3 regions of the Kitasatospora sp. NPDC096140 genome follow, and region 1 is predicted to be linked to each of the others. Evidence: riboswitches for the same ligand, from Rfam matches in the RefSeq annotation. Region 1 holds a riboswitch; each other region holds the start of a gene.
What was found. Region 1 has a riboswitch for cyclic di-AMP ahead of ABT048_RS38200 (hypothetical protein). Riboswitches for the same ligand answer to the same signal wherever they lie in the genome.
Positions count from the first base shown of each region.

Region 2: another riboswitch for cyclic di-AMP. It lies ahead of ABT048_RS37800 (transglycosylase family protein); the one in region 1 lies ahead of ABT048_RS38200 (hypothetical protein).
Region 3: another riboswitch for cyclic di-AMP. It lies ahead of ABT048_RS30635 (peptidoglycan DD-metalloendopeptidase family protein); the one in region 1 lies ahead of ABT048_RS38200 (hypothetical protein).

Region 1 covers NZ_JBEOUW010000062.1:35,194-42,120, reverse strand. The annotation lists gene aceB (malate synthase A) at 1-721, opposite strand, end outside; gene ABT048_RS38210 (IclR family transcriptional regulator) at 923-1,720, shown strand; gene ABT048_RS38205 (hypothetical protein) at 2,016-2,708, shown strand; gene ABT048_RS38200 (hypothetical protein) at 2,786-4,096, opposite strand; cyclic di-AMP (ydaO/yuaA leader) riboswitch at 4,098-4,227, opposite strand; gene ABT048_RS38195 (esterase/lipase family protein) at 4,530-5,813, opposite strand; gene ABT048_RS38190 (phenolic acid decarboxylase) at 6,044-6,373, shown strand; gene ABT048_RS38185 (alpha/beta hydrolase) at 6,443-6,927, opposite strand, start outside.
Region 2 covers NZ_JBEOUW010000060.1:36,080-43,006, reverse strand. The annotation lists gene ABT048_RS37820 (Ppx/GppA phosphatase family protein) at 372-1,307, opposite strand; partial or broken gene ABT048_RS37815 (DUF501 domain-containing protein) at 1,514-2,035, opposite strand; gene ABT048_RS37810 (FtsB family cell division protein) at 2,007-2,489, opposite strand; gene eno (phosphopyruvate hydratase) at 2,631-3,917, opposite strand; gene ABT048_RS37800 (transglycosylase family protein) at 4,187-4,990, opposite strand; cyclic di-AMP (ydaO/yuaA leader) riboswitch at 4,996-5,162, opposite strand; gene ABT048_RS37795 (cytochrome P450 family protein) at 5,406-6,884, opposite strand.
Region 3 covers NZ_JBEOUW010000036.1:76,155-83,081, forward strand. The annotation lists gene ABT048_RS30625 (RidA family protein) at 1-454, shown strand, start outside; gene ABT048_RS30630 (DUF2470 domain-containing protein) at 581-1,300, shown strand; gene ABT048_RS30635 (peptidoglycan DD-metalloendopeptidase family protein) at 1,593-2,576, opposite strand; cyclic di-AMP (ydaO/yuaA leader) riboswitch at 2,579-2,759, opposite strand; gene ABT048_RS30640 (MFS transporter) at 3,072-4,610, shown strand; gene purB (adenylosuccinate lyase) at 4,650-6,089, opposite strand; gene ABT048_RS30650 (HelD family protein) at 6,199-6,927, shown strand, end outside.

The DNA.
Region 1 (6,927 bases):
TCTCGGTCTTCGGCAGGTAGAAGTACGGCCCGGAGTTGGGGTCGTCGGCGCCCTTGGCGAGCAGCCGGGCGGCGTTGTGGAAGAAGTACAGGCCGAAGTCGAGGAAGGCGCCGGCGACCGGGGTGCCGTCGACCAGCAGGTGGTTCTCGTCCAGGTGCCAGCCGCGCGGGCGGACCACGACGGTGGCGAGCTCGGCGGCGGGCTTGAGGGTGTAGGCCTTGCCGGCCGGGCTGGTGAAGTCGATCCGGCCCTCGTAGGCGTCGATCAGGTTGATCTGGCCGCTGACCACGTTCTCCCAGGTCGGGGAGGTGGCGTCCTCGAAGTCTGCGAGCCAGACCCGGGCCCCGGAGTTGAGGGCGTTGATGACCATCTTGCGGTCGGTCGGGCCGGTGATCTCGACCCGGCGGTCCCGGAGCGCGCGCGGCGCCTCGGCGACCTTCCAGTCCGCGGCCCGGATGTCGGCGGTTCCGGGGAGGAAGTCCAGCGTGCCGGCCGCCGCGATCTCGGCGCGTCGGGTCTTCCGCCTGGCCAGGAGTTCCTGCCGGCGGCCCTCGAAGGTGCGGTGGAGGCCGACGACGAAGGCCACGGCCTCCGGAGTGAGCACCTCCTCCGCCCGATGGACGCGCGGACCGGCGACAGTGACGACCGGAGCGGCGGGAGAGGAGGTGGTTGGGGGTACCCCCGGCCGGAGGCTGGGGGAGGGCCCCTGATCTGCAGCCATGAGCAGGACACTCCTAAGACGGTTGAGCCTGGCGAAGGGAGCTCCGGTGGGAACTTCCTCGTGTACTTCCTCGATCGATTCCCGCCTGTCGGCGAGATCGATTCTGTAAGGTGGAGACTAGTTTCCGCGATACAGAATTTCAACGGTTTGTTGAAGAGGTCGCCGGGACTCTACTCCTCCCCGACAGCGAAGGGAACGCCGGTGGTTGCGACCCCCGACACAGCATCGACGACGGGCGCCGACCGCGCGAGCGGCGGCGTGCAGTCCGTCGAACGCGCCTTCCAACTCCTGGAGGCGCTGGCCGACTCGGGCGGCGTGGCCACGCTCAGCGAGCTCTCCACCAGTTCCGGCCTCCCGATGCCGACCATCCACCGCCTGGTTCGTACCCTCGTGCAGCAGGGCTATGTCCGCCAGGACACCGCACGCCGCTACACCCTCGGCCCCCGGCTGATCCGCCTCGGCGAGACCGCCGGCCGCCTGCTCGGCAGCTGGGCCCGCCCCTACCTGGCCGAACTCATGGAGGCCACCGGCGAGACCGCGAACCTGGCGGTGCTGGAGGGCGGCGAGGTGGTGTACGTCGGGCAGGTGCAGTCGCGGCGCTCGATGCGGATGTTCACCGAGGTCGGACGGCGGGTGCAGCCGCACTGCACCGGCGTCGGCAAGGCGCTGCTCGCCCAGCTCCCCGAGGAGGAGGCGCGCGCCGTGCTCGGCCCCAACCCGCTGCCGGCGCACACCGAGTACACGGTCACCGACCCGCAGGAGCTGATGCGCCAGCTCGCCGAGGCGCGCGAGCGCGGCTACGTCGTCGACGACCAGGAGCAGGAGATCGGCGTCCGCTGCATCGCGCTCGCCGTCCCGGGCGCCCCGACGCCCACCGCCCTCTCGGTCTCCGGGCCGGAGGCGCGCATCCGGGCACTGGAGGAGCAGGCCGGCGCCGCCTCGCTGGTCCCGGTGATGCACCAGATCGCCACCCGGCTCGGGCAGGTCCTCGCGCCCTGACCCTCCGTCAACCTGCTTGGCAGTCCGGCGAGGCGGGACGATCTCGGCGGGCGAGGAAGGACCGGCGCGGCGGGCGAGGAAGGACAGTCTCGTAGAACGGGGCTGGGCCGTTGCGGAGCGGGCAGGCCGACCGCCGCCCCGCCGGGCAGGCCGACGGGCCGGCGTCCTCCGTTCGAGCGCACGGCGGGCGGGGCGGGTCGGGTCGCGCCAGGTCACGGCAGCGGCTCGGCCACCCTGGTGCCGACGCGGCCCGCGACGGTGCCGGCCGCCGGAGCACGAGAGCAGGGTGACCGGGATGAGACACCGGGATGTACGGGGTGGCGCGGACCCGCGGCGCGGCGCGAGGGTCGGGGGGTTCGGCCGGGTCGGGCTGGTCGCGGTCGTGACGGCGAGCTGCGCGGCGACGGTGCTGGCCACCGGCCCGTCCTGGGCACTGCGTCGGCCTGAGCCACGCCCGGCAGTGGACGTCGTCACGCCGAAGGCGCCGGTCGTGCCCGTCGTGCCCGTCGCGCCGGGCGCACCGGGCGCACCGGGCGGGTCCGCCGGCCCCGCGGTGTCGACGCTGCCGGCCCTGGTCGCCCAGCCGTCCCACTCCCGCCTGCAGGTGGTCCGGCTCGACCCGGAGGCGGCAGCGCCCGACGGCACCACGACGATCCACGCCTTCGTCGCCAACCGTGGCCCGGAGACCACCGCCTCCCCGTTCACGGTCGTGGTCACCCTGCCGCCGGGTGTGACCCCGGTGGGCCCGTTCTTCCCCGAGGACTGCGAGGTGTTCCAGGGCGGCCACCGGGTGCGCTGCGTCTTCGGCCCCGGGCTGAAGGAGGGGCGCAGCGCGACCGCCCTCGTCCCGGTCCGGCTGGACCCCGACCTGCCCGTGGGAACCCTGAGCGGCGGCTGGGTCGCGGTGCGCAGCGCGGACGACCAGGACGAGAGCAGCCACCGGCAGCCGTTCGACATCACGGTCGCCGAGCCGGCCGACGGCTCCTGAACCACGTCGACCCACCGGTCACCGGCCGCCGGCGAGCGGCTGCCGGCTTCCGGTGACCGGTGGGACGCCCTACCCGACTACCGGTAGACGCGGACGTAGTCGGCGGCCATGGTGATCGGAGCGGTCCCCTGCGGCGCGGGGTGGTACTGGCCCGCGCACACCGAGAGGTTGAGGATCAGGTACGCCGACCAGTTGGCGCCGACGCCCTTGCCGTCCGAGAAGACCTTCGCGCCGTTGACGTACCAGTCCACCGAGTTGGCGCCGTAGTAGGTGCCGATGGTCACCCACTGGTCCTTCGCGACGGCGCTCGCGTCGGTGTAGTACTTCGCGTTGCCGGGGTTGACGTGGTTGGTCAGCTCCAGCAGGTTCGGGTTGTCGGGGTGGTACTCGAAGGAGTCGACCTCGCCGTTGCCGTTCTTCCAGGTCCACAGGGCGGGCCAGGCGCCGGTGCCGGCGGGCAGCTTGACCCGGGTCTCGGCGTAGTCGCCGGTCTTGACCTGGAAGCCCTCGCCGGAGCCCTCGGTGGTCAGGAAGCCGGTGTTCCAGGACTGCTTGCCGTTCTCCAGGGCCGGGCCGCCGGAGGTGGCGGTGAAGGTGGCGACCCCGTTCGCGACGCTGACGTTGTTCTTGTTCAGCCAGTCCAGCTTGTTGTCGTCCGGGTTGTGGTTCCCGTACTTGTAGGCGGTGCTCTTGTCGCCGACCCAGCGCTGGCCCCAGGAGATGGCGCTGTTGAACTCGTCGGACCAGGTCAGCGACTTGCCGGCGACCGGGGAGGACGGCGCGGGGGTGGTCGCGCTCGCCGTGGCGCTGGGGCTCGGCGCGGGGGTCGCGGTGGCGCTCGGGGTCGGCGTGGCGCTCGGGGTCTGCGTGGGGGTCGGCGCCGGGGTCGGGGTGGCCGTCGGGGCCGGGGCCGGGGTGGCGGTGGCCGAGACCACCAGCTGCTGCGAGGGCAGGTTGTGCCAGACGCCGCCGAGGTCCTGCCAGAATCCGAACTCGGTGTACGTCCCGGCCGGCAGGGTGCGCGCGCCGCTGGTGAAGTTCACGCCGCTCGGGCAGATATGCACGTTGGAGGCGTTGCCGGGGAAGTCGAGGTTGGTGCCGCGCGCGTCGCGGACGCCCACGCCCACGGTCTTGGCGGTGAAGCAGGCCGAGGAGTGCAGGCCGAGCGAGGCGGTGGCGGCCTTGCCCGCGACCATGGTGGCGGGGGCGAGCCGGTCCTGGGTGACGGTCGGCGCGGTGGCCGCCTGGGCACCGGTGACGGACGGCACGCCGAGCAGGCCGGCGCCGCTGATGGCGAGCGCCCCGGTGGCGGCGAAGGCGGCGTTGCGGCCGCGGTGGGAGGGGCGGGCGTGACGCGGTGCACGGCGCCGGGCAGCAGGCTTGGGCATGAGGTGACCTCTGCGACGCCTGCGAGGTTAGCTGTCGGGTTCGGGCTGCAGTTGCCCGGCCGCCTGTGGAGCGGCTTCACCCCTAGCCTCGACCCGTACGCGCGAGCGCACGGGCCGGGCGCCGACCTTGGTTTCCCCGCTCCCGTCCGCTGTGGTGCTCGGTGACCCGCCGACGGGTGGACGGGACTCGGCGTCCCGGCGGCGGGGTCCGCCAGGGGCGGACGACCGTTGCAGGCTAGGCAGGCCGTACGTGAACGGACAACTCCGGCGGACGGGTTGTCGCGCAGCTCACAGTGGCGTCGATCAACGACGCTGTGTGGCGGCCGAGTTGATCAGTTCACGTGGCCTGGAACGATGCCCGGCGGGGTGGCTCTGCGGGTGTCCGGCCGGGCGTTCCGGTTGCGCGTTCCGGTTGCGCGTTCCGGCCGGGCGTTCAGCCGAGCCAGGCGTCCACCTGGCTCTCGGCCTCCGGCGCCCACCCGAGCTCCAGGTGGTCGAGGCCGCTCAGCAGCCGGGTGCCGCCGACCGTCGCGATGCCGGTGGTGTCCAGGGCGCTCGCCGTGAACACGATGCCGTCACTGGGCCCGCGGTTCTCGTTGAGCACGCCCGGGATGTCCGCCGACCCGCCGGCCAGCAGGTAGGTGCGCACCGCGGCCGGGATCCCGGCCTGCTGGAGCGGGGCGATCAGGGAGCCCGCGTCGATCGCCGCCTGGATGCCCTGGCCGGAGGTGTAGAACCCCTGGCCGCCGTAGTAGGTGGTCCACCAGTCCTGGGCGCTGCCGTCCACTCCGTACCTGCCGTCCCAGCGGGCGAGCAGCTGGCGCTGGCCCGGGTAGCAGTCGTACCCGCCGGCCGGCAGCACGCCGAGGCAGGGTTGCGCGGTGTACGTGCCGTAGCAGGTCATGTACAGGTGCGGGGACGGTGCGTTGGCGGTGCCGCCGCAGGCCGGCCACGTCGCCAGGTCGAACGACCAGCCGTGGGCGTAGACGTAGTCGAGCCCGCCGTTCGGCCCGCCGAGGGTGACCAGACGGCGCACGTCGCCCGCGTACGCCCGCCCCCAGGACGGCCGCACCGAGGACACGTACGCCCTGGCGGCGACCTCGCCCTTGCTCCAGGCGACCACGTCGACCTGCGGGGCCCCGAGGCGGGCCCGGATCAGCGCGATCGCGTCGCCGACGGCCTGCGCCTGGAGCAGGTTGTCACCGTGCTTGTGGGCGAAGCCGATGGCGAAGACCCGGTGGCCGGTGCCGGCGAGGTACTGGGCGAGGCCGGTGGACGGGCAGGTCGCGGCGCCGCAGGTGCCGCTCTCCCCCGGGTTCGCCCAGGCGCGGTCGGCGTTGTCGTTGGCGCCGTGGACCAGCAGGACGGGCGTGGCCCGGCTGCCGGTGTCCCAGCCGGTGGCGGAGTAGAGCAGGAAGCGGCCGGAGGAGGGCTCACCGGTGCCGAAGTACGTCCGGCGGGCTCCGTCCTGGTCGCCGCGGCCGTCGGACGGGAACTGCTCGGTGCGGAAGCCGGGGGTGGTGTCGAGGTAGCGCTCGACCTTGGCCCAGCCGTTGCCGGGGGCGGGGAAGGCGGCTTCCAGGGTGAGGGCGGCGGTGGCGGTCCCCGCTCGGGCGGAGGCGGTCCCAGCTCGGGCGGAGGCGGGGGCGGAGGTGCCGAGGAGGAGGGCGGCGAGGGCCAGTAGGACGGCGGTGAGCGTGGTGGGGGTACGTCTCACGCGGGCGTGTCTCGCGCCGGTACCGGCCGTGGGGGTGCGTCTCATGGCCGGACGGTAGGACCGGTGCGCGACGGGTGCCCATGTGCCGGTCGCACACCCGGTGAGCAGCGCTGTGGCGATCCGTACCGTGGCAAAGCGATGACCGTGTACACCCGGTCGGATAAATTGGAGGTCCGACATCTTACGCAGTGCACAACACCACCACACCGGAAACGAGGAGCCGCCCCACCATGACCGCGTCCCTGCCCGCCTTCGCCGGCCGTACCTACGTCTTCCGGGCCGACAACGGCGCGGCCTTCCGCAACACCTACTCGGCCGACGGCACGCGGCTGCGCTGGGAGGGCCTCGGCGAGTCCGCGGGCCAGTGGGAGGACGTGCGGCTGCACGTCGCCGAGGTCGCGCCGGAGATCTACTTCGTCAGCTGGACGGAGCAGAGCGGGATCACCGTCAGCCACGTGATGGACCTCAACGAGCTGACGGTCCGGGCCTTCTGGACCTTCGAGGGCGAGGGCGGACGGGTCGGGCAGCTGCACACCGGAACGCTGGAGCGCGTGGCCTGAACCGCGGGACGACCGAACCCCCCGGGCCCTGCGTTCAGGCCCCGGGGGGTTCGGTCGTTCGGACGGTCCTCAGGCGGTCGGGTTCGGGACCCTGAGGTGCTGGGACAGCCACTCCAGCGAGGACGGCAGCAGTGCGCTCCAGGTCTCGAAGTTGTGGCCGCCGTTCTCCAACATGCTGTACGAGACGTTCATCGGGCTCCGCGCGGCGTCGACGAAGGCCTCGGTCTCCCGCCGGTAGTCGCCGTCGCCCTTCTTGGTCCCGGCCAGCAGCAGGGACACGTTCGGCTGGGGCAGGTTCTTCAGCCGCCAGATCAGGTTGGCCTCGTCGCGGCGCTGCTTGCTGCCGCCGAAGAGGTCACCGGTGGTCGGGTCGTCGGCGGCGTCGTAGTAGGCCGAGAGGGCGACTGCCGTCGGGAAGACGTCCGGGTGGCGCATGGCCAACTTGAGCGCGCAGTAGCCGCCGGTCGAGTTGCCCATGAAGGCCCAGGCCTGCGGGTCCGAGGAGACCCGGAAGCTGGCCTGGATCGCCGCGGGCACGTCCTTGGTGAAGTACG
Region 2 (6,927 bases), on a different contig from region 1:
TGGACCCCCCGTGCTACACTGCGCGGCCACAAAACCGGCACGGGCGCGCAACCTCACGGCCCTTCACGCCCCCTCGTGAACATGCGCCGGAGCACCACCCTGCTGAGCAGCAACGATCCGTACAGGGCCCGGGTTCCCGCGCGTGGTTTTGATATTCAAACCCCGAACGAGCCCTGACCTGCGATCCAAGGGTCGTCACTACCGGGAGGCCTTCGGTCCCACAATTCGGACGTAGCGGGCGAGCCGGTGCGACGAATGGCCTGATCGTCATGTGAAGAAATTCACGAACCTTTTCGCACGGGCCCGGGCGCGTCCCGGCCCCGGCCCTCCGAAAGGGGTGCCGGGGCCGGTCGGGTAAGCCCTGCCGGGGGTCAGGAGGCGATACCCCAGGCGATCCCGTCCAGGATGTCGTGCTCGCTCACGACCACCTCGGCGGCGCCGGTGCGCTCCATGATCTCCAGCAGCTCCAGCGCGCCGGCCGCGATCACGTCCACCCGGCCCGGGTGCATCGACGGGATGGCCGCGCGCTCGGCGTGAGTCGCGGCCAGCAGCTCGCGGGCGATCTCGGCGACCCGCTCCCGGCCGATCCGCGAGTGGTGGATCGCGGCGGAGTCGTAGTCCGGCAGGCCCTGGGCGATCGCGGACACCGTGGTGACCGTCCCGGCCAGGCCCACCAGGGTGGCCGCGCCGGTCAGCGGGACGACCTCCTCGGCCTTGTCCAGCTCGGCCCGCACGTGCGCCCGGGCCTCGGCGACCTGCTCCGCGGAGGGCAGCTCGGCGCCGCCGAAGTGCCGCTCGGTGAGCCGCACGCAGCCGATGTCCACCGAGCGCGCCGCCTGCACGTCCTCCGCGCCGAGCACGAACTCGGTCGAGCCGCCGCCGAGGTCGAACACCAGGTAGGGGGCGGGGAACTGACCTCCGGTCAGCTCCTTGGTGGCGCCCAGGAAGGACAGTCGCGCCTCCTCCTCGCCGCTCACCACCTCGGGCTCGACGCCCAGGACGTCGCGCACGCCCTTGACGTACTCGTCGCTGTTCTCGGCGTCCCGGGAGGCGCTGGTGGCGACGAAGCGCACCCGCTCCGGGCCGACCCCGAAACCGGAGATGATCTCCTGGTACTCCCGGCAGGCCGCGAAGGTGCGGGCCAGCGCGTCCGGGTGCAGCCGGCCGGTCTGGTCCACGCCCTGGCCCAGCCGGTTGACGATCATCCGGCGGTCGAGGTCGGTGATCTCCCCGGTCTCCGGGTCCAGGTCGGCGACCAGCAGCCGGATCGAGTTGGTGCCGCAGTCGATCGCGGCGACTCGGGTCATGGTCACTGCGACTCCTGCTGCCCGCCGGTGTCCCCGGCCGACCCGCCCGGGGCCGCCGCGTCCTGCGCCGCGTCCTCGGCCGGCTCCTGCGCGGCACGCTTCTTGGCGGCGCGCTCGGCGGTCTTCTGCTGCTTGGCGGCGATCACGGCGTCGTGGTCCTGGTCCTTGGCGCGGTTGCGGGCGACCCGCTCACCGGCCGCCTGGACCTCGGCCGGGGAGACGCACGGGCCCTTCGCCCACCAATCCTCCAGCATGCCGATCGCCTCGTCGCCGAGCGGGTTGACGCCCTCGCCGGCCGCCAGCGAGTGGCCGACCAGCACGTGCAGGCACTTCACCCGGTCCGGCATGCCGCCGGCGCTCGGGAAGCCCTCCAGCACCTCGATGGCGTCGCGCCGGGCGATGTAGTCCTCGTGCGCCTCCTGGTAGGCGGCGGCCAGCTCCGGGTCCTCGGCGAGCCGGGCCGTCTGGTCCTTCATGACGCCTTCCGCCTCCAGGGTGCCGATCAGCGAGGCGGCCTTGGGGCAGGTCAGGTAGTAGAGCGTCGGGAACGGCGTGCCGTCGGGCAGGCGGGGAGCCGTCTCCACGACGTCCGGGTTGCCGCACGGGCAGCGGTGGGCCACGCCGCGCAGGCCGCGCGGCACCCGGCCGAGCTGGGCGGCGATGGCCGCGACGTCGGCGTCGGAGACGGCGGGGTGGTTCTCAGTGGTCATGGGGGGAGGTGTCTCCAACGGGGGACGGTGGGAGCGAAAGGGGGGTGCCGGGGGCCGGCGCGGCGGTGTCGGCGGCGTCGACCGAGTCCCAGATGCTGGTGTACCAGGGCTTGGCGGCCGTCGCCTGACCGGCGGCCACCCCGGCGGCGGGGGCGCCGGCGGCGGACGAGGAGGGCTTGGCGGAGGCCTGGCCGGCCGGATCCACCGCGATGTACGGGGTCTCCCCCGGCACCGCGTAGTGCAGCCGGGCGCGCGCCTGCGCCTTGACGTACTCCGGGTCCTGCCAGCGGGCCCGGTCCCGGCGCAGCTGCTCGACCTGCCGGCGCACCTGGTCGGCCTTCGCCCGCTGGGCGGAGATCTCGGCGCGCTGGGAGATGAACTGCCGCGTCGGGTAGGCGAGGATCGCCACCAGCGAGCACAGCACCAGGACGAGGACGGTCGCCCGGCTCGTGAACCGAGGCCGGGCCGCCAAGCCCGGGATCCTCCAGCCTGCCATCTCCCGTATCCCCTCCTGGTCGCGACGGTGCCCCGCCGTCCACCCTACGGGGTGAACGGCGGGGCACCGGTCAGGCTTGCGCTACCGGGAGCGCTCGGCCCTCGTGACCTCGCGGTCTCAGCCCTCGTGCTTGAAGCGCGGGAAGGCGCCGCGGCCGGCGTACTCGGCGGCGTCGTCGAGGATCTCCTCGATGCGCAGCAGCTGGTTGTACTTGGCGACGCGCTCGGAGCGGGCCGGGGCACCGGTCTTGATCTGGCCGCAGTTGGTGGCGACGGCCAGGTCGGCGATGGTGACGTCCTCGGTCTCGCCGGAGCGGTGCGACATCATGCAGCGGTACCCGTTGCGCTGGGCCAGCTCGACGGCGTCCAGGGTCTCGGTCAGCGAGCCGATCTGGTTCACCTTCACCAGCAGCGCGTTGGCGGTGCCGGTCTCGATGCCCTTGCCCAGGCGGGCCGGGTTGGTGACGAACAGGTCGTCGCCGACCAGCTGGACCTTGTCGCCCAGCTTGACGGTCATGGCCTTCCAGCCGTCCCAGTCCGACTCGTCCAGCGGGTCCTCGATGGAGACCAGCGGGTAGGCGGCGACCAGCTCGGCGTAGTACTCGATGAGCTCGGCGGCCGAGAGGGCCTTGCCCTCGAACTGGTAGGCGCCGTCCTGGTAGAACTCGGAGGCGGCGACGTCCAGGGCCAGCGCGACGTCACGGCCGGGCACGTAGCCCGCCTTCTGGATGGCCTCGGTGATCAGGTCCAGGGCCTCGCGGTTGCTGTCCAGGTTCGGCGCGAAGCCGCCCTCGTCGCCCAGGCCGGTGGACAGCCCGCGCTCCTTCAGCACGCCCTTGAGGGTGTGGTAGACCTCGACGCCCCAGCGGACGGCCTCGGAGAAGGACTCCGCGCCGATCGGGGCGATCATGAACTCCTGGATGTCGACGTTGGAGTCCGCGTGCGAGCCGCCGTTGAGGATGTTCATCATCGGGACCGGCAGGACGTGCGCGTTCGGGCCGCCCAGGTAGCGGAACAGCGGCAGGTCGCTGGCCTCGGAGGCGGCGTGCGCGACGGCCAGCGAGACGCCCAGGATGGCGTTGGCGCCGAGCGAGGACTTGTCCGGGGTGGCGTCCAGGTCCAGCATGGCCTGGTCGATCAGGCGCTGCTCGGTGGCGTCGTAGCCGACCAGCTCCGGGCCGATCTGCTCGATGACGGCGAGGACGGCCTTCTCCACGCCCTTGCCGAAGTAGCGGTTCTTGTCGCCGTCGCGCAGCTCCAGGGCCTCGAAGGCACCGGTCGAGGCACCCGACGGGACAGCGGCACGACCCGTGCTGCCGTCGTCGAGGCCGACCTCGACCTCGACCGTGGGGTTGCCGCGGGAGTCGAGGATCTCACGGGCTACGACGACATCGATGGACGGCACGAGGCATCTCCTTGCGGAAGCAGGGTCCCACTGACGGTGGCGCTGTCGGCGGGACGATTGCGGAGTCGTTACGGACCAGAGCCTAACCGCCCGGGCTCTCCAGGCCACGTCGGCCTCGGTCCCGTCTCAGCGTGTGGCCCCGCTACCCACCGGTAGTTCACCTGCTTGTCCCAGCTTGTCCCACCGGAGCGGGCGAATGCGGACGAAGGGGGCCGGCCGGACCGACCCCCCGTCACGCGTGTCGCGGGTGCCGCCAGGGACACGTCGGCTCAGCCGAGGTGCAGCACCTGGCCGGGCAGGATCAGGTCCGGGTCGCCGCCGACGGTGGAGCGGTTCTGCTCGTACAGCGCGTGCCAGCCGCCGGACACGCCCTGGGTGGCGGCGATGGTCGACAGCGTGTCACCGGCGTGGACGGTGTAGTCGTGGCCGGTCTGCGCGGCCGGGGCCGGCTGCGCGGGGCGCGGGGCCGCGTGCTTGGGGACGTACTGCTGCGCCGACTGGTCGACGGGCTTCTCGGCCTGCACGGGGGCGGCGTGCTTCGGGGCCTGCTTCTGGACGGGCTTCGCGGCCGGCTTCTCGGCGGGCTTCTGGACCGGCTTCTCGGCCGGCTTCTGGGCCTGCCGCTTGGGCGTCTGCTGCTGCGGGGCCGACTGCGGCTTGGAGTCCGAGGAGGTGTCGACGGACGCCGGGGCACCGCCCTTGGTCAGGCCGGCCTTGACGGAGCAGACCGGCCAGGCGCCGGGGCCCTGCGAGGCGAGCACCTTCTCGGCGATCGAGATCTGCTGCGCCTTGCTGGCCTGGTTGGCCTGCGCCGCGTACGAGGTGCCGCCGTACGCCTTCCAGGTGCTGGAGGTGAACTGCAGGCCGCCGTAGTAGCCGTTGCCGGTGTTGATGCTCCAGTTGCCGCCGCTCTCGCACTGGGCGACGGCGTCCCAGGTGGAGACCGGGGCGGCGGAGGCGCCGGTGGCGGTGAGGAGCGGCATCGCGAGTCCGACGCCGGCCACACCGGCGACGGCGATGGCCTTCTCGGTCTGGGTGCGACGACGGTGACGGCCGGTTCCAACGAACAGCATGAAGAGGTCCCTCTCCGCACGCCTGCGAGGTGAGCTGTCGGGTTCGGACCGGGAGGTGGCCCGGCCGCCGTAAGCGGAAACGATTCCGCTCGGGCGGCTTCACCCCAAGCCGTGGGGACGGCAACAAACCTGGTTCCCCCGCCCCTGCCCAGGGTTCTGGTCGGTTTCCCGTGACGCGGCGGGCAGGATTCGGCGTTCCGCGCACGAGGTCCGCAGCTGCGAACTCCAGGGAGAGTAGACAGATCTTCAGACCGATCACAAGCTCATATCCCGGATATCACACAGAAATTACGGCACGTGTCCGATCGCCTACCAACGGCGCCACTATGTCGGCATTGATGGGTTTTCACACCCCGCCGGAAGCCCGCCGGGCGACGTTCCGTCAGCACGCCGCCCGGCGTTCCGCCACCTCGCGTCAGTTCGCCGGGGGCGCGGAAGGAGCGTGCGGCGGCGTATGCGGGGAGCGGCTCTCCGGAGTGAATTCGACCGGGAGTTCCCGCAGGCCACGCATGATCAGACCGCCCCGCCAGCGCAGATTCTCCGGGCTTTCCGCGAGCTGCAGATCGGGCAGCCGGGAAAGCAGCGTGGCCAGTGCGGCACGCCCCTCCAAACGGGCCAGCGGAGCACCGATGCAGTAGTGGATGCCGTGCCCGAACCCCAGGTGCGGATTGTCCGTCCGGGCCAGGTCCAGGGTGTTCTCGTCCGCGAACCGGGCCGGATCGCGGTCCGCGGCGGCCAGCACCACCAGCACCGGATCGCCGACCGGGATGTCCACCCCGCCGATGGTCACCGGACGCGTCGCGAACCGCCAGGTCGCCAGCTCCACCGGCCCGTCGTAGCGCAGGAGTTCCTCGATGCCCGTCTCCAGCAGCGCGCTCTCCCCGCGCGCCACCGACTCCTGCAGCAGCCGGCGCTGGCCCGGGTTGCGCAGCAGCGCGTACGTCCCGTTGCCGATCAGGTTCACGGTCGTCTCGAAACCCGCGAAGAGGAGGATGAAGGCCATCGCCGCGGCCTCGTTCTCGGTCAGGTGCTCACCGTGGTCGCTCGCGCGGATCAGGCCCGAGATCAGGTCGTCCCCGAGGTCCGCCCGCTTGCGGTGGATCAGCTCCAGCAGGTACGCCCGCATCCGCTTCACCGCCCGCCCCACGCCGCCGCGTTGGCCGCCGCCGTGCCGGATCATCATCCCGGCCCAGTCGCGGAAGTCGTCCTGGTCCTCGGCCGGCACGCCCAGCATGTCGCAGATCGCGTAGATGGGGAGCGGGAAGGCGAACTCGTGGATCAGGTCCGCCGAGCCGCGCTGCGCGAAGCCGTCGATCAGCCGGTCGGTGAGCTGCTGCACCCGCGGCTCGAACTCGGCCACCCGGCGCGGGGTGAACGCCTTCGACACCAGGCGGCGCAGCCGGGTGTGGTCCGGCGGGTCGATGTTCAGCAGGTGCGTCATCAGGTCCGCCTGCCGCTCCCCCGGAATGCCCACCCGGCCGGTGCGGTGCGCCTGCTCGCTGTGGTGCGCCGGGTTCTTCGACAGCCGGGCGTCCGCGAGCGCCTGCCGGGCGTCCGCGTACCTGGTCACCAGCCAGGCCTCGACACCGCTCGGCAGCTTGGTGCGGTGCACCGGGGCGTGCTCGCGCAGCCAGGCGTAGGCGGGGTACGGATCGGCGGCGAACTCCCAGGTGAACAGCTGCGGAGCGGCGGCCTCGGGCTGCGGCGCGGTGGCCTCGGGCTGCGGAACCTCGCCCTCGGGCTGCGGAGCGGCGGCGTCGGGCTGCGGAGCGGTGGCCTCGGGCTGCGGAGCGGCGGCGTCCGACGGGGTCGCTGCGGGCCGGGCGGGATCTGCGGGCGGGGTGGCGTCGGACGCGGTGGCTGCGGGCCGGGCGGGGTCGGGCTGAGCTGGCATGGGTCGACCGTATCCGCTGGGTGCGCTCCCCCCTCCGCCGACG
Region 3 (6,927 bases), on a different contig from region 1:
GCGCCCCCAGCCCGCCGAGACCGCCCAGGCCGCCGAGCACACCCAGCCCGCCGAGAAGGTCGAGATCCGCACCGACGGCGCCCCCGCCCCGGCCTGGACGTTCTCCCAGGGCGTCCGCAAGGGTCCGATCCTGCAGGTCTCCGGCCAGGGCCCGCAGGACCCGGCGACCGGCGAGTACCTCCACCACGGCGACGTGAAGGCGCAGACCCGGCGCACCCTGGAGAACGTCAAGGCCGTCGTCGAGGCCGGCGGCGCGACGATCGAGGACGTGGTGATGTTCCGCGTCTACCTCACCAAGCGCGCCGACTTCCCGCTGATGAACGAGGTCTACGCCGAGTTCATCGAGGAGAACGTCAAGCCCGGCGGGGTGAAGCCCTGCCGCACCACCGTCTTCGTCGAGCTCCCGCAGGAGCCGATGCTGGTGGAGATCGACGCCCAGGCCGTCGTCGTCTGACGCTCCCGCCCCCGACCGCACCCACCGCAGGGCCCGGACGCCTCCCGCGCGTCCGGGCCCTGCGCGCTTGCCACACCCGGACAGCAACATTAGGTTAGGCTCACCTAACCAACTGGAGGTCCGTCCATGAGCCTGCCCACCGGCGACACCGAGGTCCCCGAGCCCACCACCGCCGAACGGATCCTGAGCCTGCTCGGCACGACCTCCTCGCTCGCCGTCCGCGCACAGGGCGAGCACCACGACCTGGACACCCCGGTCTCCGTCCACGGCTCCCGCCTGCGACTGCGCGCCCCACTGGACGCCCCGCTCACCGCGGCCGCGGCCCGGGCCACCGACGGCCTCGCCGTCGTCCTCGACGTCACCGACGTCTCCCCCGTCGCCGTCCGCGACCGCGTCCGCGCCCGCCTCACCCTGGCCGGCCGGCTCCGGCTGGCCCACCTCGCCGACGACGGCCTCAGCGTCCACCTGCGCGTGGACGTCGCCCACGCCGTCCTCGCCACCCCGTACGGCACCGGCGCGGTCACCGCCGCCGACCTCGCCCACGCCACCCCCGACCCGATGGCCCGCCACGAGGCCGCGATGCTCACCCACTTCGCCGACGACCACGCCGACGCGCTCGACGTCCTCACCCGCCTGCTCGACCCGGTGCTGCTCGCCCGGAACCCGGACGTCCGCCCGCTCGCCCTGGACCGCCACGGCCTGGTGCTGCGCCTGGACCACCCCGACGGGCACCGCGACGTCCGCCTGGTCTTCCCCGAACCGGCCCGCGACGTCGAGGACTTCGGCCACCGGATGCACGACCTGCTGACCGCCGCCCGGTACGGCCAGCCCGCCCACCGCGGCTGACTCCCGATCCCCTTCAGCGCGTTCAGCAGGCGGACCGTCCGACCGGGTTGACCCACCGTCCGGCCGCACCGACCGCCCCCGGAGCGAACCCCCGTGCCGTACCGGCCCCGGAAATGGCAGCGGCCGGCCCGGCTCGCGAGGGAGGTGTGTCCCGCGAGCCGGGCCGGCCTGGGCGTGTCCCGCGCCCATGTCCACTGTGCGGCGATCACCCGGTCGAGCGGTCACCCGACATGACCATCCCGGAGGATCGATTCGCTCCGCAGCAGCGGTGGTTCCTGAAACCCCGGAAGGGTCAGAGCGCGACGCCGTGCGCGCGCAGGTAGGTGACCGGGTTGATGTCCGAGCCGTACTCCGGGGTGGTGCGGATCTCGAAGTGCAGGTGCGGGCCGGTCACGTTGCCGGTGGCGCCGGAGAGGCCGAGCTGCTGGCCGACGGTGACGGTCTGACCGATCTTCACGCCGATCGACGAGAGGTGCGCGTACTGCGCGTACTTGCCGTCGGCGAGCTTGATCTCGACCTCGTTGCCGTAGGCGCCGCCGTTGCCGGCCTTGACCACGACACCGTTGGCGACGGCGCGCAGCGGGGTACCGGTGGAGCAGACGAAGTCCTGGCCGGTGTGGTGGCCGGAGGCCCACATCGAGCCGGCGACACCGTAGGCCTCGCCCAGGACCGGGTTGGCCAGCGGCGCGACGTAGCCGGCGGTGGCGGCGACCGGAGCGGCGGTCACGGCCGGGGCCGGAGCGGCGGTCTGAACCTGGGTCTGCACCGGGGCGGCCGGCTTCGCGGCCTCGGTCTTGGCCTGGACCTTGACCTGCGGCTTGGCCGGCGTGGCGGGCTTGGCCGGAGCGGCCGGCTTCGCCGGGGCGGCGTCGGCGGACGGCGCGGCGGCGTGGCCGGCGATGGTGAGCTGCTGGCCCGGGAAGATCAGGTTCGGGTTGGCGCCGACGACCGAGCGGTTCTGCTCGTACAGCGCGTGCCAGCCGCCCTCGACGTTCTTGACGTCGGCGATCTTGGACAGGGTGTCACCGCTGACGACGCGGTAGCTCTCGTGCGCGGCGGCCGGAGCGGCCTGCGCGGCCGGCTTGGCGTCGGCGGCGGGGGCGACAGCAGCGGCAGCGGCGGGGGCGGCCTGCGCGACCGGGGCGGCCGGGGCGGTGTGGGCCTGGGCGCTGATCGCGGTCACGAGCGGGAGGGCGAAGGAGGCGCCGGTGACGGCGGTGGCGATGCCGATGCGGGCGGCGCGGGGCAGGGCGATACGACGAGCCTGAGCAGGCATGGAAGTTTCCTCTCCGACGCCTGCGAGGTGAGCTGTCGGGTTCGGGCTGGAGTTGCCCGGCCGCATGCGCGGCTTCACCCCAAGCCGGCCCTGGACGCCCGCGCCCTGAGGCGCGAACTCCGGTCCGGCGACTTACCTGTGGGTCCCCCGCTCCTGCCGTACAGAGTTCAGTTCGAACCACCCGGGCAGCGGCAGGACTCGGCGTTCCACCCGGTGGATCCGTCCGGGCTGGCCGGGCGGTCGCTGAACTAAAACCCATCCGTTCGGGTGAAGCAATGTCGATCTCTTGAATCCGCAACGACCCCCGGGGATCCGGTCACCCTCCGAATGATCCGCGGCACCGTGTGTACACAATCCATTCACCCCGTGCCACTGATCCACGACCCTGCGCCGACGACGACGGCGCTGCGCAGTCGTCCGCTCACGCACCGACAGCCTCCAACACACCCACCGGTGAGCCTTGTCACGTACGCCCCACAGGGCCAGGATCGGGCCGTGGCCACCTCCGAAGCAGGCCCCCTGCGCCTGGGCACCGCGCAGGGTCGCTGGGTACTCCTGGCAACGGTGCTCGGATCCAGCATGGCGATGCTCGACGGCACCGTGGTGAACGTCGCCCTGCCCCGCATCGGCGCCGACCTGGGCGCCTCCCTGGCGTCCCTGCAATGGACGCTGAACGCCTATCTGCTCACCCTGGCGGGCCTGATCCTGCTCGGCGGCGCGCTCGGCGACCGGTACGGCAGACGCCGGGTCTTCCTGATCGGCGTGGTCTGGTTCGCCGTCGCCTCCGCGGCCTGCGCCGCCGCGCCGAACATCCAGGTGCTGATCGCCGCCCGCGCCGTCCAGGGCATCGGCGGGGCCCTGCTCACGCCCGGCTCGCTCGCCATGCTCCAGGCCGTCTTCCACCCTGACGACCGCTCGGCGGCGGTCGGCCTGTGGTCCGGCCTCGGCGGGGTGTCGGCCGCGGTCGGCCCCTTCCTCGGCGGCTGGCTGGTGGACGGCCCCGGCTGGCGCTGGATCTTCCTGCTGAACCTGCCGCTCGCGGCCGCCGTCATCGCGGTCACCACCCGGTCCGTACCGGAGAGCCGGGACGAGAGCGCCACCGGCCGCTTCGACGTGCTGGGCGCGGTGCTCGCCGCGCTCGCGCTCGGCGCGATCACCTACGCGCTGACCGCGGCCGGCGAGGGCGTGTCCCCCGCGGTCTGGGTCAGCGGCGTGATCGGCGTGGTGCTCGGCGTCGCCTTCGTCACCGTCGAGCGCCGCGCGCCCGAACCGATGCTGCCGCTCGGCCTCTTCTCCTCCCGGCTGTTCACCGCCGTGAACCTGGTGACCCTCTGCGTGTACGCGGCCTTCAGCGGCGTGTTCTTCCTGCTGGTGGTGCAGCTGCAGATCGTCGCCGGGTTCTCACCGCTGGTCTCGGGCTTCGCGCTGGTGCCGATCACCATCCTGATGCTGCTGCTGTCGGCGCGCGCCGGCCGGCTCGGCAAGCGGATCGGCCCGCGGATCCCGCTCACCGTCGGCCCCCTGATCTGCGCCGCCGGGGTGCTGCTGATGCTCCGCATCGGCTCCGACTCGTCGTACTGGACGGACGTGCTGCCCGCCGTCACGGTGATGGGCTGCGGGATGACCCTGCTGGTGGCGCCGCTGACGGCGACGGTGCTGGCCGCCGTCGAGGTCCGGCACGCGGGCATCGCCAGCGGGGTCAACAACGCCGCCGCCCGCGCGGCCGGCCTGCTCGCGGTGGCCGCCCTGCCGGCCCTGGCCGGGCTGAGCGGCAACGCCTACCAGGTGCCCTCCGAGGTCGACTCCGCCTTCCACACGGCGATGCTGATCTGCGCGGGCCTGCTGGCCTCCGGCGGGCTGATCGCCTTCGCCACCATCCGGGGCAACGTGCTGGCGCCCGAGGAGAAGCCGGTCGCCGAGCCGAACTGCGACTGGCCCTGCGGCACCACCACCCCGCCCTTCGACCCGGGCCACGTCCACACGCGCGAGGGCCCCGCCACCGGTCCGGCGGCGGGGCCCACGCCCGAGAGCTGACGCGACGTCACCTCACCGGGACGTCACGGGACATCGACCTCAGAGGATGTCACCCGGCGCGTACTTGGCGGCCTCCGGGTAGGCGGCCGCGACGGCCTCCACCAGGCGGACCACCTCGGCGACCTGGGCGCCGGCCGCACCGGTGAAGGAGAGCTTGTCGGCCAGCAGCGCGTCCAGCGCGGCCCGGTCCAGCGGGATCCGCTCGTCTGCGGCCAGGCGGTCCAGCAGCTCGTTCTCCCGGGCGCCCGCGCGCATCGCCAGTGCCGAGGCGACGGCGTGCTCCTTGATGACCTCGTGCCCGGTCTCCCGGCCGACGCCGGCGCGCACCGCGCCCATCAGCACCTTGGTGGTGGCGAGGAACGGCAGGTAGCGGTCCAGCTCGGTCTCGATCACGGCGGGGAAGGCGCCGAACTCGTCGAGAACGGTCAGGAAGGTCTCCAGCAGGCCGTCGAAGGCGAAGAAGGCGTCCGGCAGCGCGACCCGGCGCACCACCGAGCAGGAGACGTCGCCCTCGTTCCACTGGTCGCCGGCCAGCTCGCCGGTCATCGAGGCGTAGCCGCGCAGGATGACGGCCAGGCCGTTGACGCGCTCGCAGGAGCGGGTGTTCATCTTGTGCGGCATCGCCGAGGAGCCGACCTGGCCCTCCTTGAAGCCCTCCGTGACGAGCTCGTGGCCGGCCATCAGGCGGATGGTCTTGGCCAGGCTGGACGGCGCGGCGGACAGCTGGACGAGGGCGGTGAGCACCTCGAAGTCCAGCGAGCGCGGGTAGACCTGGCCGACGCTGGTCAGCACGTTGTCGAAGCCGAGGTGCCCGGCGACCCGGCGCTCCAGCTCGGCGAGCTTCTCGGTGTCCCCGCCGAGCAGGTCCAGCATGTCCTGGGCGGTGCCGACCGGGCCCTTGATCCCGCGCAGCGGGTAGCGGGCGATCAGCTCCTCCAGACGGCGGAAGGCGACCAGCAGCTCGTCGGTGATCGACGCGAAACGCTTGCCCAGGGTGGTGGCCTGCGCGGCCACGTTGTGCGAGCGACCGGCCATGACCAGCTCGGAGTGCTGGGCGGCCAGCTTGGCCAGGCGGACCAGCACGGCCACCGTGCGGTCGCGCACGTGCTCCAGCGACTGGCGGATCTGCAGCTGCTCGACGTTCTCGGTCAGATCCCGCGAGGTCATGCCCTTGTGGATCTGCTCGTGGCCGGCGAGCTCGCTGAACTCCTCGATCCGGGCCTTCACGTCGTGGCGGGTGATCCGCTCACGGGCGGCGATCGAGCCGAGGTCGACCTGGTCGATCACCCGCTCGTAGTCGGCGACGGCGTTCGCCGGCACCTCGACACCGAGGTCCTGCTGGGCCTTCAGGACGGCCAGCCACAGGTGGCGCTCAAGGACCACCTTGTGCTCGGGGGACCACAGCTGGGCCAGGGTCGCCGAGGCGTACCGGGAGGCCAGGACATTGGGGATCTGGGGCTTCGCGCTCACGCTTCGCAAGAGTAACAGCCGAGGTCACGCCGGACGTCGGCGGATGGGGTAGGCTGGGTCAATTGAGCACCCTTCAGGTGACGCACAAAAACCTTCTCGCCGCAAGGATACCACATCGATGAACGGACTTCCACCGGCCGCCCGAGACTCCAGCGGTGTCCTCGCCGAGGCCCTGCGCACCGAACAGCACCGCCTCACCCGGCTCTACGACCGGCTGGACACCGTCCGCGAACGCGCCCGCCGCACCGTCGCCGGGGCCCACGACGCAGCCGCACCCGGCGGCACCCACCAGGCCCGGTTGGAGCGCGAGGTCCGCGCCCGCGAGGCCACCCGCCACGCCGCCCGGCTCGACGCCGTCGAACGCGGGCTCTGCTTCGGCCGCCTCGACGAGCGCGACGGCACCGTCCGCTACATCGGCCGCACCGGCCTGACCGACGACGCGTACGAACCGCTGCTGCTCGACTGGCGCACCCCGGCCGCCCGCCCGTTCTACACCGCGACCCCCGCCGACCCCGGCACCGTCGTCCGCCGCCGCCACCTGCACACCCGCGGCCGCACCCTCACCGGTCTGGACGACGAGGCGCTCGACCTCGCCGGGCTCGACGACTCCGGCCGCCGCGCCCTGGTCGGCGAGGCCGCTCTGCTCGCCGCCCTCGACCGGGAACGCACCGGCCGGATGGGCAGCGCCGTCGCCACCATCCAGGCCGAGCAGGACCGGGTGATCCGCTCCCCGCTGCGCGGCGCCCTGGTCGTGCAGGGCGGCCCCGGCACCGGCAAGACCCTCGCCGCCCTGCACCGCGCCGCCTACCTGCTGTTCACCCACCGCGCCGCGCTGGAGCGCCGCGGC